3 regions of the Streptomyces sp. NPDC046215 genome follow, and region 3 is predicted to be linked to each of the others. Evidence: riboswitches for the same ligand, from Rfam matches in the RefSeq annotation. Region 3 holds a riboswitch; each other region holds the start of a gene.
The links. Region 3 has a riboswitch for thiamine pyrophosphate ahead of ABZ951_RS17000 (thiamine ABC transporter substrate-binding protein). Riboswitches for the same ligand answer to the same signal wherever they lie in the genome.
Positions count from the first base shown of each region.

Region 1 (4,157 bases), on a different contig from region 3:
CGGCCGAGGCGAGCATCACCGCGGCGCACCCCAGCTCCATGGCCTGCGCCACGTCGGAGGCGGTGCCCGCGCCCGCGTCGAGGATCACCGGGACGCGGGCCCGCTCGGTGATCAGCTGGAAGTTGTGCGGGTTGCGGATGCCGAGCCCGGAGCCGATCGGCGACCCCAAAGGCATGATCGCCGCGCAGCCGGCGTCCTCCAGCTTCCGGGCGAGGACCGGGTCGTCGTTGGTGTACGGCAGCACGGTGAAGCCGTCGTCGACGAGGATCTCGGCCGCGTCCAGCAGCTCGATCGGGTCGGGCAGCAGCGTGCGCTCGTCCGCGATCACCTCCAGCTTGACCCAGTCGGTACCGAGCGCCTCCCGGGCCAGCCGGGCGGTGAGGACCGCCTCCCCGGCGGTGAAACAGCCCGCCGTGTTCGGCAGGACGCGGATGCCGTGCCGGTCGAGGACGGAGAGCACCGAACCCCGGACGTTCGCGTCCAGACGGCGCATCGCGACGGTGGTCAGCTCGGTGCCGGAGGCGAGCAGGGCCCGCTCCATGACATCGAGGCTGGGCGCCCCGCCCGTGCCCATGATCAGCCGGGAGGTGAAGGTCGTGCCGGCGATGGTGAGCAGATCGTCTGCCATCAGGGCTGATCAGCCTCCCTGCACGGCGGTGAGGACCTCGACGCGGTCACCGTCGCCGAGGGTGGTGGCGGGCCACTGCCCCCGCGGCACGACCGCTTCGTTGACGGCGGCGGCGACACCGCTGTGCGCCGTGGTCAGGCTCGCCACGAGCCCGTCGAGGGTCAGGCCCCGGGGTATCGCGCGGCGCTCGCCGTTGAGGCTGATGCCGACCTGGGCCTCGGGCCGGTCGGTGGGGTCGGTGGGATTCATGCGGGCGGCTCCTGGAGGGCGTTCGAGAAGCGTCGGGGGGAGAAGGGGCGGGCTTCCTCGGGGAGCCGCCCGCAGGTCAGCACCTCGGCCATGACGTCGCCCGTCACCGGGGTGAGGAGGACGCCGTTGCGGTGGTGGCCGGTCGCGGCGTGCAGACCGGGCAGGGCCGTCGGGCCGAGGAGCGGCGCGTTGTCGGGGGAGCCGGGGCGCAGCCCCGCGCGGGCTTCCACCAAAGGCAGCTCGGTGATCCCCGGGACCAGCTCGTGCGCGTCGCGCAGCAGCTCGTAGACACCGCCCGCGGTGACGGTGGTGTCCCAGCCGAGCTCCTCGGTGGTCGCGCCGACGACCAGCTCGCCGTTGGACCGCGGCACGAGGTAGACGTCGCCGCCGCGCACCACCGCCCGTACGGTCCGGGACAGGAACGGCGCGTACGAGCCGGGCACGCGCAGCCGCAGGACCTGCCCCTTGACCGGGCGGACCGGCGGCAGGACGTGCTCGGGGACCCCGGCCATGATGCCGCTGCGGCTGCCCGCCGCGAGCACCGTCTGGCCGGCCGGGACCCGGGTGCCGTCGGCCAGCTCGGCACCGGCCGCCCGCTCCCCGTCGCGCAGGAGCCGCACCGCTTCCGCCCGGTGGAAGACCACCCCGGCCCGCTCACAGGCCGTGAGCAGGGCCCGGGCGAGCCGCCGCGGGTCGGTCTGGTGGTCACCGTCCACGCGCAGCCCGCCGCTCACCCCCGGCGCCAGCATCGGCTCCAGCCGGCGGCACTCCCGCCCCGTGAGCCACTGCGACTCCAGGCCGGACCGCAGCTGGAGGGCGTGCAGCTCCCGCAGGTGCTCCCGGTCGTCGGCGTCGAGGGCGACGGCGAGCGTGCCGCAGGCGCGGTAGCCGGTGTCCTGGCCGCTGGCCTCCTCCAGCTCGGCTGTGAACTGCGGATAGCGCCGCGCGGAGGCCAGGTTCAGGGCCAGCAGGGTCTGCTCGCCGTGGTGCAGTTCGGTCACCGCCGCCAGCATCCCGGCGGCGACCTGGGCCGCGCCCCCGCCGGGCGCCGGGTCCGCGACGGCCGTGCGCAGGCCCCGCTGGGCGGCCCGCCAGGCGGTGACCAGCCCGATGACACCGCCGCCGACGACGAGGACGTCACAGATCCCCGGCGGCGTGCCCGAGGGCGTGGTGGAAGACGCGTACATGGGCGTCCAGCCCCTCCCTTCGCCGGCATGACCCGGATCAGGTTCGTACGGTCGGAGGCCGTCCAGCCTCCCTCTCAGCCCGGTGCGTCCGGGCTCCCGCGAGTGCTTGCAGCGGCCACCCTAGTACGGCCGCGGAGGCGACCGGAAGGCCGGACCGGGGGCGCCCGGGCGGCCCGGCGGCGACCGCGCGACCACGGCGGACACCGTCACTGTGTGTCGTAGGTCTCGTCACACGGTGCTCCGGTACGGCCCCGCGCCCGCCCTACAGTGATCGGGTGAGCGAGCACCGGAACGACACACAGACCTCCCACGACCGGCGCGTCGTCATCGTGGGCGCCGGGATGGCCGGGGTACAGACCGCCGTGGCCCTGCGCGAACAGGGGTGGCAGGGCGGCGTCACCCTGCTCGGCGCGGAGCCGCACCCGCCGTACGACCGGCCGCCGCTCTCCAAGGCCGTGCTGCTGGGCAAGGCCGAGGGCTCCGCCTTCGAGGTGGACTTCGCCTCCCTCGGGATAGACCTGGAACTCGGCCGGGAGGTCACCGGGCTGCGGGCCGGCGAGCACGTGGTGGACACCGCCGCCGGGCCCGTGCCCTACGACGTGCTCGTCATCGCCACCGGCGCCCACCCCGTCCTGCTGCCCGGCAGCGAGGACGTGCCCGGCGTGCACCTGCTGCGCACCCTGGACGACGCGCTGCGGCTGCGCCCGGTGCTCGCCGGCCAGGTCGACGTCGTGGCCGTGGGCGCGGGCTGGATCGGCGCCGAGTTCGCGACAGCGGCGCGTGAGGCGGGCTGCCGGGTGACCGTCGTCGAGGCCGCGGACCGGCCGCTGGCCGGCGCCCTGCCCGCCGAGGTCGCCGCCTACATGGCCGCCTGGTACGCGGACAGCGGCGCCCGGCTGCTCACCGGCGCGCGCGTCGCCGCCGTCGAGCCCGGCGCGGTGGTCCTGGCCGACGGCACCCGGCTGCCGGCCGGCGCGGTCGTCGTCGGCATCGGGGCCCGGCCCGCGACCGCGTGGCTGGCGGGCTCGGGCATCGAGCTGGCCCCGGACCGGTCCGTCGCCACCGACGCCCGCCTGAAGACCTCCCTGCCCGACGTCTACGCGGTCGGCGACTGCGCGTCCTTCCCCTCCGCCCGGTACGGGGAACGGCTGCTGGTCCACCACTGGGACAACGCCCTCCAGGGGCCGCGGACCGTCGCCGGGCACATCGTCCACGGGGCGGCCGAGGACGCGCTCTACGACCCGGTGCCCTACTTCTGGTCCGAGCAGTTCGGGCGGTTCGTCCAGTACGCCGGCCACCACGGGGACGCCGACGAGCTGGTCTGGCGGGGCGACCCGGCCGGCGCCGCGTGGACCGTGTGCTGGCTGCGCGGCGACGTGCTCGTCGCGCTGCTGGCCGTGGGGCGGCCCCGGGACCTGGCCCAGGGCCGCAAGCTCATCGAGCGGGGCGCCGCCCTCGACCGCGCCAAGGCGGCGAACGCCTCGGTGCCGCTGAAGTCCGCCGCGGTCTGAGGGCTCGGCGCACGGCCCGTCCCGGCGGCTTGCTGACGACTCGCTGACGCCGGGTCGGGTCAACCCGGCTACCCACTGTCAGTCCCAGATGGCAGGCTTGTCCCCGTGACCGAGATTGACGCAAAGATCGATGCTCTCGTTCCCGCCTGGCTCACCCTCCCCGACATCGCCGAGAACCTCGGCATCGAGGTGACGCGTGTGCGCCAGCTGGTCAAGGAGGGCCAGCTGATCGCGGTGCGCCGCGGCGAGAACAGGGCACTGCACGTGCCCGCCGACTTCATCAAGGACGGCAAGGTCGTCAAGGGCCTCGTCGGGACCTTGACGCTGCTCAGGGACGACAGCTTCAACGACGAGGAAATGCTGGAGTGGCTGTTCACCCCTGACGAGACCCTCCCCGGCACTCCCGCGCAGGCCCTGCGCGAGAATCGCGGCACGGAGGTGAAGCGCCGGGCCCAGGCGCTCGCCGTCTGAGCCGTCCACCGGCGCTGTAGACGCGAAGAACGAAGAGAAAACCGTCCGGTGTACGGGCCCGGGGCCGCCGCGCCCCGGGCCCGTACACCGCCGACCCGGGGGGAACCACCC
Region 1 is NZ_JBEYZW010000071.1:32,659-36,815, reverse strand. Features, by position in the region: gene ABZ951_RS25680 (thiazole synthase) at 1-628, opposite strand, end outside; gene thiS (sulfur carrier protein ThiS) at 638-877, opposite strand; gene thiO (glycine oxidase ThiO) at 874-2,064, opposite strand; TPP riboswitch at 2,062-2,174, opposite strand; gene ABZ951_RS25665 (FAD-dependent oxidoreductase) at 2,340-3,575, shown strand; gene ABZ951_RS25660 (Rv2175c family DNA-binding protein) at 3,681-4,046, shown strand.
Region 1: another riboswitch for thiamine pyrophosphate. It lies ahead of thiO (glycine oxidase ThiO); the one in region 3 lies ahead of ABZ951_RS17000 (thiamine ABC transporter substrate-binding protein).

Region 2 (4,157 bases), on a different contig from region 3:
CCTCCGTGACCACCGCCTCCGCGGCGGCCGCCGCACTCACCCGCGCCGCCCCGACCACTGTCGACATGTCCCCACCCCCGTGAGCCGTGCCCCCGTCACTTCGCGCGGCGCCGCCTGCCGCCCCGGGAAGCCTTCGAAGCCCTGCCCCTGGCACCCGGCTTCGTACCCGCAGTGTGCCGGTCGGCACTGACAACGAGCGCCGCCAGCGCGGTCGTCACCGGCACCGAGGCCACCAGACCGATGCTGCCGACGAGCGTCCGGACGATCTCCTCCGAGACGATCTCGCTGGTCGCGACCGTCCCCACCCCGCTGTCCGCGATGGAGAACAGCAGCAACAGCGGCAGCGACGCACCCGCGTACGCCAGCACGAGCGTATTGACCACCGAGGCGATGTGGTCCCGCCCGATGCGCATCGCCGCCCCGTAGAGCTTGCGCCAACCGGCGCCGGGGTCGGCCTCCTTCAGCTCCCAGACCGCGGACGTCTGCGTGACCGTCACGTCGTCCAGGACGCCGAGCGAGCCGATGATGATGCCGGCGAGCAGCAGCCCGCGGATCTCGATCTGCGGGTAGAGGCCGTGGACCAGCCCCGTCTGGTCGTCGGTGTCGCCCGTCAGGTGCGCCCAGCCGGTGAAGAGGGCGCCCAGGAGGCCGATGAGCAGCAGCGAGGTGAGCGTGCCGACCACCGCCACGGAGGTGCGGGCGGAGAGTCCGTGGCACATGTAAAGCGCGATCAGCATGATGGCGCTGCCGCCGATGACGGCCACCACCAGCGGGTCGGACCCCTGGAGGATCGCCGGCAGGATGAACAGCGTCAGCACACCGAAGCTGATGACCAGGGCGATCAGCGCGAAGACGCCGCGCAGCCGGCCCACCGCCACGACGGCGAGGGCGAACAGCCCGGCGAGCAGCGCTATGGGCAGCGTCCGGTCCACGTCCGTGACCGAGTACTGGAGTTTCTCGGGCGCCTTGGGGGCGTACGCGAGGATGACCTTCTGGCCGACGGAGTAGTGCCGTGAGGCCGTCGGCTGGACGAGCTCGGTGAACGTGCGGCCCTTGTGAGGGCCGGAGGTGACCTCGATCTCCGATTTCTCGCAGGGCCCTCGGGGCGGTGGAGGCGGCCCGCCCTCCCCGCCCGGCTGCTGCCGCACCGGCTGCTGCGGCGCGGCGCCGGCCTTGGTGCAGTCCATCTCTTCAATCTTGACTACCCGCCCGGACTCGGTCTGCCGGTCGAGGCCGAGACCGGAGTGCGGGTGGTCCGGCGCGCCGCCGGGCCACAGCACGGCGAGTCCGGTGAGCACCGCGGCGGCGAACGGGATGAGGACCGCCGCGATCACCTTGCGGAGGTGGGCGGAGACCGGTTTGGCCGGTCCGTGGCTGTGCGCGTGCGCATGTCCGTGGCTGTGCGACGAGCTGGGCGGGTGTGCAGGGGTGGGCTCGTGGGGGGAGCGGTTCTCGGGGGTCACGCCCCGATCATCGCAAGCCCCCCTGGCCCTCCGGGCCGGGGAAGCGCTAGCGTGGTGGCACCTTTGCAATCGCGGGAGCTCGGAGCACCGGGCTGAGAGGGCGCTGACCTCCGTAGTGCGTGTACGCACGTGTACGGAAAATCGCTGCGTCGACCGCCGAACCTGTTACCGGGTAATGCCGGCGTAGGGAGTTCTGGTCTCATGACCTCGCAGGATGCACGCACGTCCGAAAACGGCCGGATCGGCTGGCACAAGGACTACGTGACCGGCTCGCGACCGGACCTCAGGGTTCCGGTGCGGCGGGTGCATCTCACCAACGGGCAGGACGTACGGCTGTACGACACCTCCGGCCCGTACACCGACCCGGCCGTCGAGACGGACGTCCGGCGCGGCCTCCCGCCGCTGCGGGAGAACTGGATCATCGGCCGCGGTGACACCGAGGAGTACGCGGGGCGCCCGATGCGCCCCGAGGACGACGGCCTCAAGCACACGTCGCCGCGCGGGGGGCTGAAGAACCTCGACGCGGTCTTCCCCGGGCGTCCGCGCCAGCCCCGCCGGGGCCGGGCCGGCACCGCGGTGACCCAGCTCGCGTACGCCCGCCGGGGTGAGGTCACCCCGGAGATGGAGTACGTGGCCCTCCGGGAAAACGTTTCGCCCGAGACCGTCCGCGAGGAGATCGCGGCCGGCCGGGCCGTGCTCCCGGCCAATGTGAACCACCCGGAGATCGAGCCGATGATCATCGGCAAGAAGTTCCTGGTGAAGGTGAACGCCAACATCGGCAACTCCGCCGTCACCTCCTCGATCGAGGAGGAGGTGGAGAAGATGACCTGGGCGACCCGCTGGGGCGCCGACACGGTCATGGACCTCTCCACCGGCCGCAACATCCACACCACCCGTGAGTGGGTGCTGCGCAACTCCCCCGTGCCGATCGGCACCGTGCCGCTCTACCAGGCGCTGGAGAAGGTCGACGGCAAGGCCGAGGAGCTCACCTGGGAGATCTACAAGGACACGGTCATCGAGCAGGCCGAGCAGGGCGTGGACTACATGACCGTCCACGCGGGCGTGCTGCTGCGCTACGTCCCGCTCACGGCCCGCCGCAAGACCGGCATCGTCTCGCGCGGCGGCTCGATCATGGCGGCCTGGTGCCTGGCGCACCACAAGGAGTCGTTCCTCTACGAAAACTTCGAGGAACTCTGCGACATCCTCGCCGCGTACGACGTGACGTACTCCCTCGGCGACGGGCTGCGCCCCGGCTCCATCGCGGACGCCAACGACGAGGCGCAGTTCGCGGAGCTGAAGACGCTCGGCGAGCTGAACACGATCGCCAAGCGGCACCACGTCCAGACGATGATCGAGGGCCCCGGGCACGTCCCGATGCACAAGATCAAGGAGAACATCGACCTCCAGCAGGAGATCTGCGAGGAGGCGCCGTTCTACACACTCGGCCCGCTGACGACCGATGTGGCGCCCGCGTACGACCACATCACCTCCGGGATCGGCGCGGCGATGATCGCCTGGTGGGGCACGGCGATGCTCTGCTACGTCACGCCCAAGGAGCACCTGGGCCTGCCGGACCGCGACGACGTCAAGACCGGCGTGATCACCTACAAGATCGCGGCCCACGCGGCGGACCTGGCCAAGGGCCACCCGGGCGCGCAGGAGTGGGACGACGCGCTGTCGGACGCGCGCTTCGAGTTCCGCTGGGAGGACCAGTTCAACCTGGCCCTCGACCCGGACACCGCCCGCGCCTTCCACGACGAGACGCTGCCGGCGGAACCGGCGAAGACCGCGCACTTCTGTTCCATGTGCGGGCCGAAGTTCTGCTCCATGAAGATCTCTCAGGACATCCGGCGCGAGCACGGCGGCGATCTCGCCGTGGACCCCGCGGCGGGCATGGCGGAGAAGTCCAAGGAGTTCGCGGCGGCGGGCAACCGCGTCTACCTGCCGATCGCCGACTGACGGCCCGCTGAGCGGGCCCCCGCGGTGGCGTGAAGGGAGGCCCCGGCAACAGCCGGGGCCTCCCTTCACGGGCGCTCAGCGGGCGTCTCACCCGGCCGCGGGGCCTGTCGCCCGGCCGGTCACTTCGGCCGGCGGTTGGGGCTGTTGTGGTCCGGGCCCCCGTAGTCGGGACTGGTGAAGTCGGGACTGGTGTAGCTGGGTCGGGGGCTGGGGGAGGACTCACTGTCGGGGCTGGTGAAGCCCGGACGGGAATAACCCAGCTGCGGGGTGCGGCTGGGACCGCCGGGAAGTCTGGGGACGAAGGGCTTCGGCGAGGCGGCGGGGGAGCCCGGGGGACCGCCGAGCGCCTCGCGGAGGAAGGGCAGTATCCCGCGGTGGATGAGCGCCTGCCGCCAGGCTTCCCTGGCCCGGTCGACCTCTTCCGTCAGGCCGACCCCGCGCGCGTCACTGCCCGCGCCGACGCCGTTGCGCAGGGCCGTGAGGACCATGGCGACCATGGCGACGAACGCTCCCGCGGCCGTGAGACCGGCGAACCACCACCCCGTGGTGATCATGGGGTCCGCGACGGTCGCGTCCGTTCCGATCGTGTGCAGCACATAGCCGATCACCAGGAAGAGCAGGGCGGCGATACCGGCGAGGACCGGGGCCAGGACGGCGATCACGGCACCGGCGCCCGCGCCGGCGGTCCCTATGGTCGCGTCATCCGGGGCGGCCGGGGCCGCGACGCCTTCGGGG
Region 2 is NZ_JBEYZW010000031.1:34,722-38,878, forward strand. Features, by position in the region: gene ABZ951_RS16065 (hypothetical protein) at 1-67, opposite strand, end outside; gene ABZ951_RS16070 (YibE/F family protein) at 96-1,463, opposite strand; TPP riboswitch at 1,525-1,671, shown strand; gene thiC (phosphomethylpyrimidine synthase ThiC) at 1,665-3,422, shown strand; gene ABZ951_RS16080 (hypothetical protein) at 3,542-4,157, opposite strand, start outside.
Region 2: another riboswitch for thiamine pyrophosphate. It lies ahead of thiC (phosphomethylpyrimidine synthase ThiC); the one in region 3 lies ahead of ABZ951_RS17000 (thiamine ABC transporter substrate-binding protein).

Region 3 (4,157 bases):
CTGGCCGGAGCCGTGGCGTTCGCCATGGTCGCGGGCGCGCTGTGCATGCACTTCCTGATCGACGGCGGAGCGTGGTGGCAGGGTCTGCTGCTGGGTCTCGCCGTCGCGGCCAGCGCCACGCTGGGCGACCTGGGGGAGTCCATGATCAAGCGTGATCTGGGCATCAAGGACATGGGCGCCCTGCTGCCCGGTCACGGCGGGATCATGGACCGGCTGGACTCGCTGCTGCCGACCGCACCGGTGGTGTGGCTGCTGATGGTGATCTTCGTCGGCTCGGCCTGAACGCGGGCCGGGTACTCTGGAAGGGCTCGTCGCCGTGCGACGGGCCCTTTTCCGGCCCCGCGCCCGCGGGGGTTCCCCTGTGAGATCTCCGGGTTCCGGCATTGTCCTGCCGCTGGCTCCGCGCGTGCGGAGATCATCCGCTCTCGTAGCAATCCCGTAGCAATGAGGAGTTTTCGCTCATGGCCCCCGCGCCTGGAGAACTGACGTTCGTCGCCCCTCGCGGGGCCAAGAAGCCCCCGCGACACCTTGCCGACCTCTCGCCCGCCGAGCGCCGTGAGGCGGTCGCCGCGATCGGCGAGAAGCCCTTCCGCGCCAAGCAGCTGTCGCAGCACTACTTCGCCCGGTACGCGCACGACCCCGAGGCATGGACCGACATCCCGGCCGCGGCCCGGACGAAGCTCGCGGCCGAGCTGCTGCCGGAGCTGATGAGTGTCGTCCGGCACATCTCGTGCGACGACGACACCACCCGCAAGACCCTGTGGCGCCTGCACGACGGCACCCTGGTCGAGTCCGTGCTGATGCGCTACCCCGACCGGGTCACCATGTGCATCAGCTCCCAGGCCGGATGCGGGATGAACTGCCCGTTCTGCGCCACGGGCCAGGCCGGGCTGGACCGCAACCTGTCCACCGCCGAGATCGTCCACCAGATCGTGGACGGCATGCGCGCGCTGCGCGACGGCGAGGTGCCGGGCGGGCCCGCGCGGCTGTCGAACATCGTCTTCATGGGCATGGGCGAGCCGCTCGCCAACTACAAGCGGGTCGTGGGCGCCATCCGGCGGCTCACCGACCCCGAGCCGGACGGCCTGGGCATCTCCCAGCGCGGGATCACCGTCTCCACCGTCGGCCTGGTCCCGGCCATGCTGCGGTTCGCCGACGAGGGCTTCAAGTGCCGCCTCGCCGTCTCGCTGCACGCGCCCGACGACGAGCTGCGCGACACCCTGGTGCCCGTCAACACCCGCTGGAAGGTCCGCGAGGTCCTCGACGCCGCCTGGGAGTACGCGGAGAAGTCCGGCCGCCGGATCTCCATCGAGTACGCCCTCATCCGCGACATCAACGACCAGGCGTGGCGGGGCGACCTCCTCGGCCGGCTCCTCAAGGGCAAGCGCGTCCACGTCAACCTGATCCCGCTGAACCCCACCCCGGGTTCCAAGTGGACGGCCTCCCGGCCGGAGGACGAGCGGGCGTTCGTCGCGGCCATCGCCGCCCACGGCGTCCCCGTGACCGTACGGGACACCCGCGGCCAGGAGATCGACGGCGCCTGCGGCCAGCTGGCCGCCGCCGAGCGCTGAGCCGGCCACCGGTACTGACCGGTGGCGCCGCGCACCGGCACTGATACGGTGCCTTCGCACAAGTGAACAATCCGACAGGGGAGCGCCCAGCGCGCTGAGAGTGCGGCACAGCCCGCAGACCCTCGGACCTGATCCGGGTCATACCGGCGTAGGGAGTCAGCTCGATCATGAACACCAACCTCAGGCGTGCCCTCGGCGCGGCCGCCGCCACCGCCGTCTGCCTGCCCGTGCTGGCGGCCTGCGGCGGCTCGGACGACTCCGGCGGGTCGGCGGGCGGGAGCAAGACCGTCACCCTCGTCTCGCACGACTCCTTCGAGGCGTCCCCCGAGGTGCTCCAGGAGTTCACGCGCCGGAGCGGATACAAGGTCAAGGTCATCAAGGGCGGGGACGCCGGCACGGCCGTCAACCAGGCGATCCTCTCCAAGAGCCACCCGCAGGGCGACGTCTTCTTCGGCGTCGACAACACCCTGCTGTCGCGGGCGCTCGACAAGGGCCTCTTCACGCCGTACGAGGCCAAGGGCCTCGACCGCGTCCCCAAGGACCTCCAGGCCGACGCCGCCGAGCACCGGGTGACGCCGATCGACACCGGCGACATCTGCGTCAACTACGACCGCGCCTACTTCGCCGACCACAAGCTCACCCCGCCGCGGACGTTCGACGACCTGATCAAGCCGGAGTACAAGAACCTTCTGGTCACCGAGAACCCCGCGACCTCCTCGCCCGGTCTCGCCTTCCAGCTCGGCACCATCGCCAAGTACGGCGACTCCGGCTGGCAGGACTACTGGAAGAAGCTCAAGGACAACGGCGTCGAGGTCGTCAACGGCTGGGAGCAGGCCTACAGCGAGCGCTTCTCCGGCTCCGCGGGAGGCAAGAAGGCCAAGGGCGACAAGCCGCTCGTCGTCTCCTACGCCTCCAGCCCGCCCGCCGAGGTCATGGGCGTCAAGCCGGAGCCCGAGGAGGCCCCGACCGGGGTCGCCACCGGTACCTGCTTCCGGCAGATCGAATTCGCCGGGCTGCTCAAGGGCGCGAAGAACACCGACGGCGGCAAGGCCCTGATCGACTTCCTGCTGGACAAGAAGTTCCAGGAGGACATGCCCCTGAAGATGTTCGTCAAGCCCGCCCACCAGGACGCCGCCCTGCCCGGCCTGTTCACCAAGTACGGCGCGAAGGTCGACTCCCCGGAGACCCTCGCCCCGGAGAAGATCGCCAAGAACCGCGACCAGTGGGTCAAGGCATGGTCCTCGCTCGTCCTGAAGTAGACCTCCCGGAGCGGGCCGCCCCGGGCGACTCCCGGCGGCCGGCCATCCGGCAGGCGGCGGTGCGGTGCGCGCTGATGGCCGTGCCGCTGGCCTTCTTCGGCGTCTTCTTCGCCTACCCCGTCACCGCGATCGTCTCCCGGGGGCTCAAGGACGGCGGGCAGTGGCAGTTCGGGCGGGTCGGCGAGGTCCTCACCGACCCCGCCGTCGGGCACGTCCTGTGGTTCACCACCTGGCAGGCCGCCGCCTCCACCGCCCTGACCCTCGCCCTCGCCCTCCCGGCGGCGTACGTCTTCGCGCGTTTCGACTTCCCCGGCAAGCACCTGCTGCGGGCCGTGGTCACCGTCCCCTTCGTCCTGCCGACCGTCGTCGTCGGCTCGGCCTTCCTGGCACTGCTCGGCCGCGGCGGGCTGCTGGACGAGACCTGGGGGGTGCGCCTGGACACCACGGTCTGGGCGATCCTCCTCGCCCACGTCTTCTTCAACTACGCCGTCGTCGTGCGGACCGTCGGCGGCCTCTGGGCCCAGCTCGACCCCCGCCAGGAAGAGGCGGCACGGGTGCTGGGCGCCGGCCGGTTCTCGGCGTGGCGGTGGGTGACCCTGCCCGCCCTCGCCCCCGCCGTGGCCGCCGCCGCCCTCATGGTCTTCCTCTTCACCTTCACCTCCTTCGGCGTCGTGCAGATCCTCGGCGGGCCCCGCTACGCCACCCTGGAAGTGGAGATCTACCAGCAGACCGCGCAGCTGCTGGACCTGCCGACGGCCGCCGTCCTCACGCTCGTGCAGTTCGCGGCCGTCGCGGTGCTGCTGGCCGTGCACGCCCGGACGGTGCGGCGCAGGGAATCCGCCCTGAAGCTGGTCGACGCCGCGCACACCTCCCGCCGCCCGCGGGGCGCCGCCCAGTGGAACCTGCTGGGCTTCGTCCTGACCGTGGCCGCGCTGCTCGTCGTCCTGCCGCTCGTGGTGCTCGTCCTGCGCTCCTTCGACGGCCCGGACGGCTTCGGCTTCGCCTTCTACCGGGCCCTGGCATCGGCGGGGGACAACGGCGGGACGTTCGTCGTGCCCCCGCTGGAGGCCGTCGGGAACTCCCTGGCGTACGGGCTGGCGGCCACCGGCATCGCGGTCGTGGTGGGCGGACTGGCGGCCGCCGCGCTCACCCGGCGGGCCGGCCGGCTCGTCCGCGGCTTCGACGCCCTGCTCATGCTGCCGCTCGGCACCTCCGCCGTGACGGTCGGCTTCGGCTTCCTGATCACCCTGGACGAGCCTCCGCTGGACCTGCGGGCCTCGTGGATCCTGGTGCCCCTCGCGCAGGCACTGGTGGGCGTGCCCTTCGT
Region 3 is NZ_JBEYZW010000034.1:34,700-38,856, reverse strand. Features, by position in the region: gene ABZ951_RS17010 (phosphatidate cytidylyltransferase) at 1-282, shown strand, start outside; gene rlmN (23S rRNA (adenine(2503)-C(2))-methyltransferase RlmN) at 462-1,571, shown strand; TPP riboswitch at 1,638-1,743, shown strand; gene ABZ951_RS17000 (thiamine ABC transporter substrate-binding protein) at 1,739-2,830, shown strand; gene ABZ951_RS16995 (iron ABC transporter permease) at 2,905-4,157, shown strand, end outside.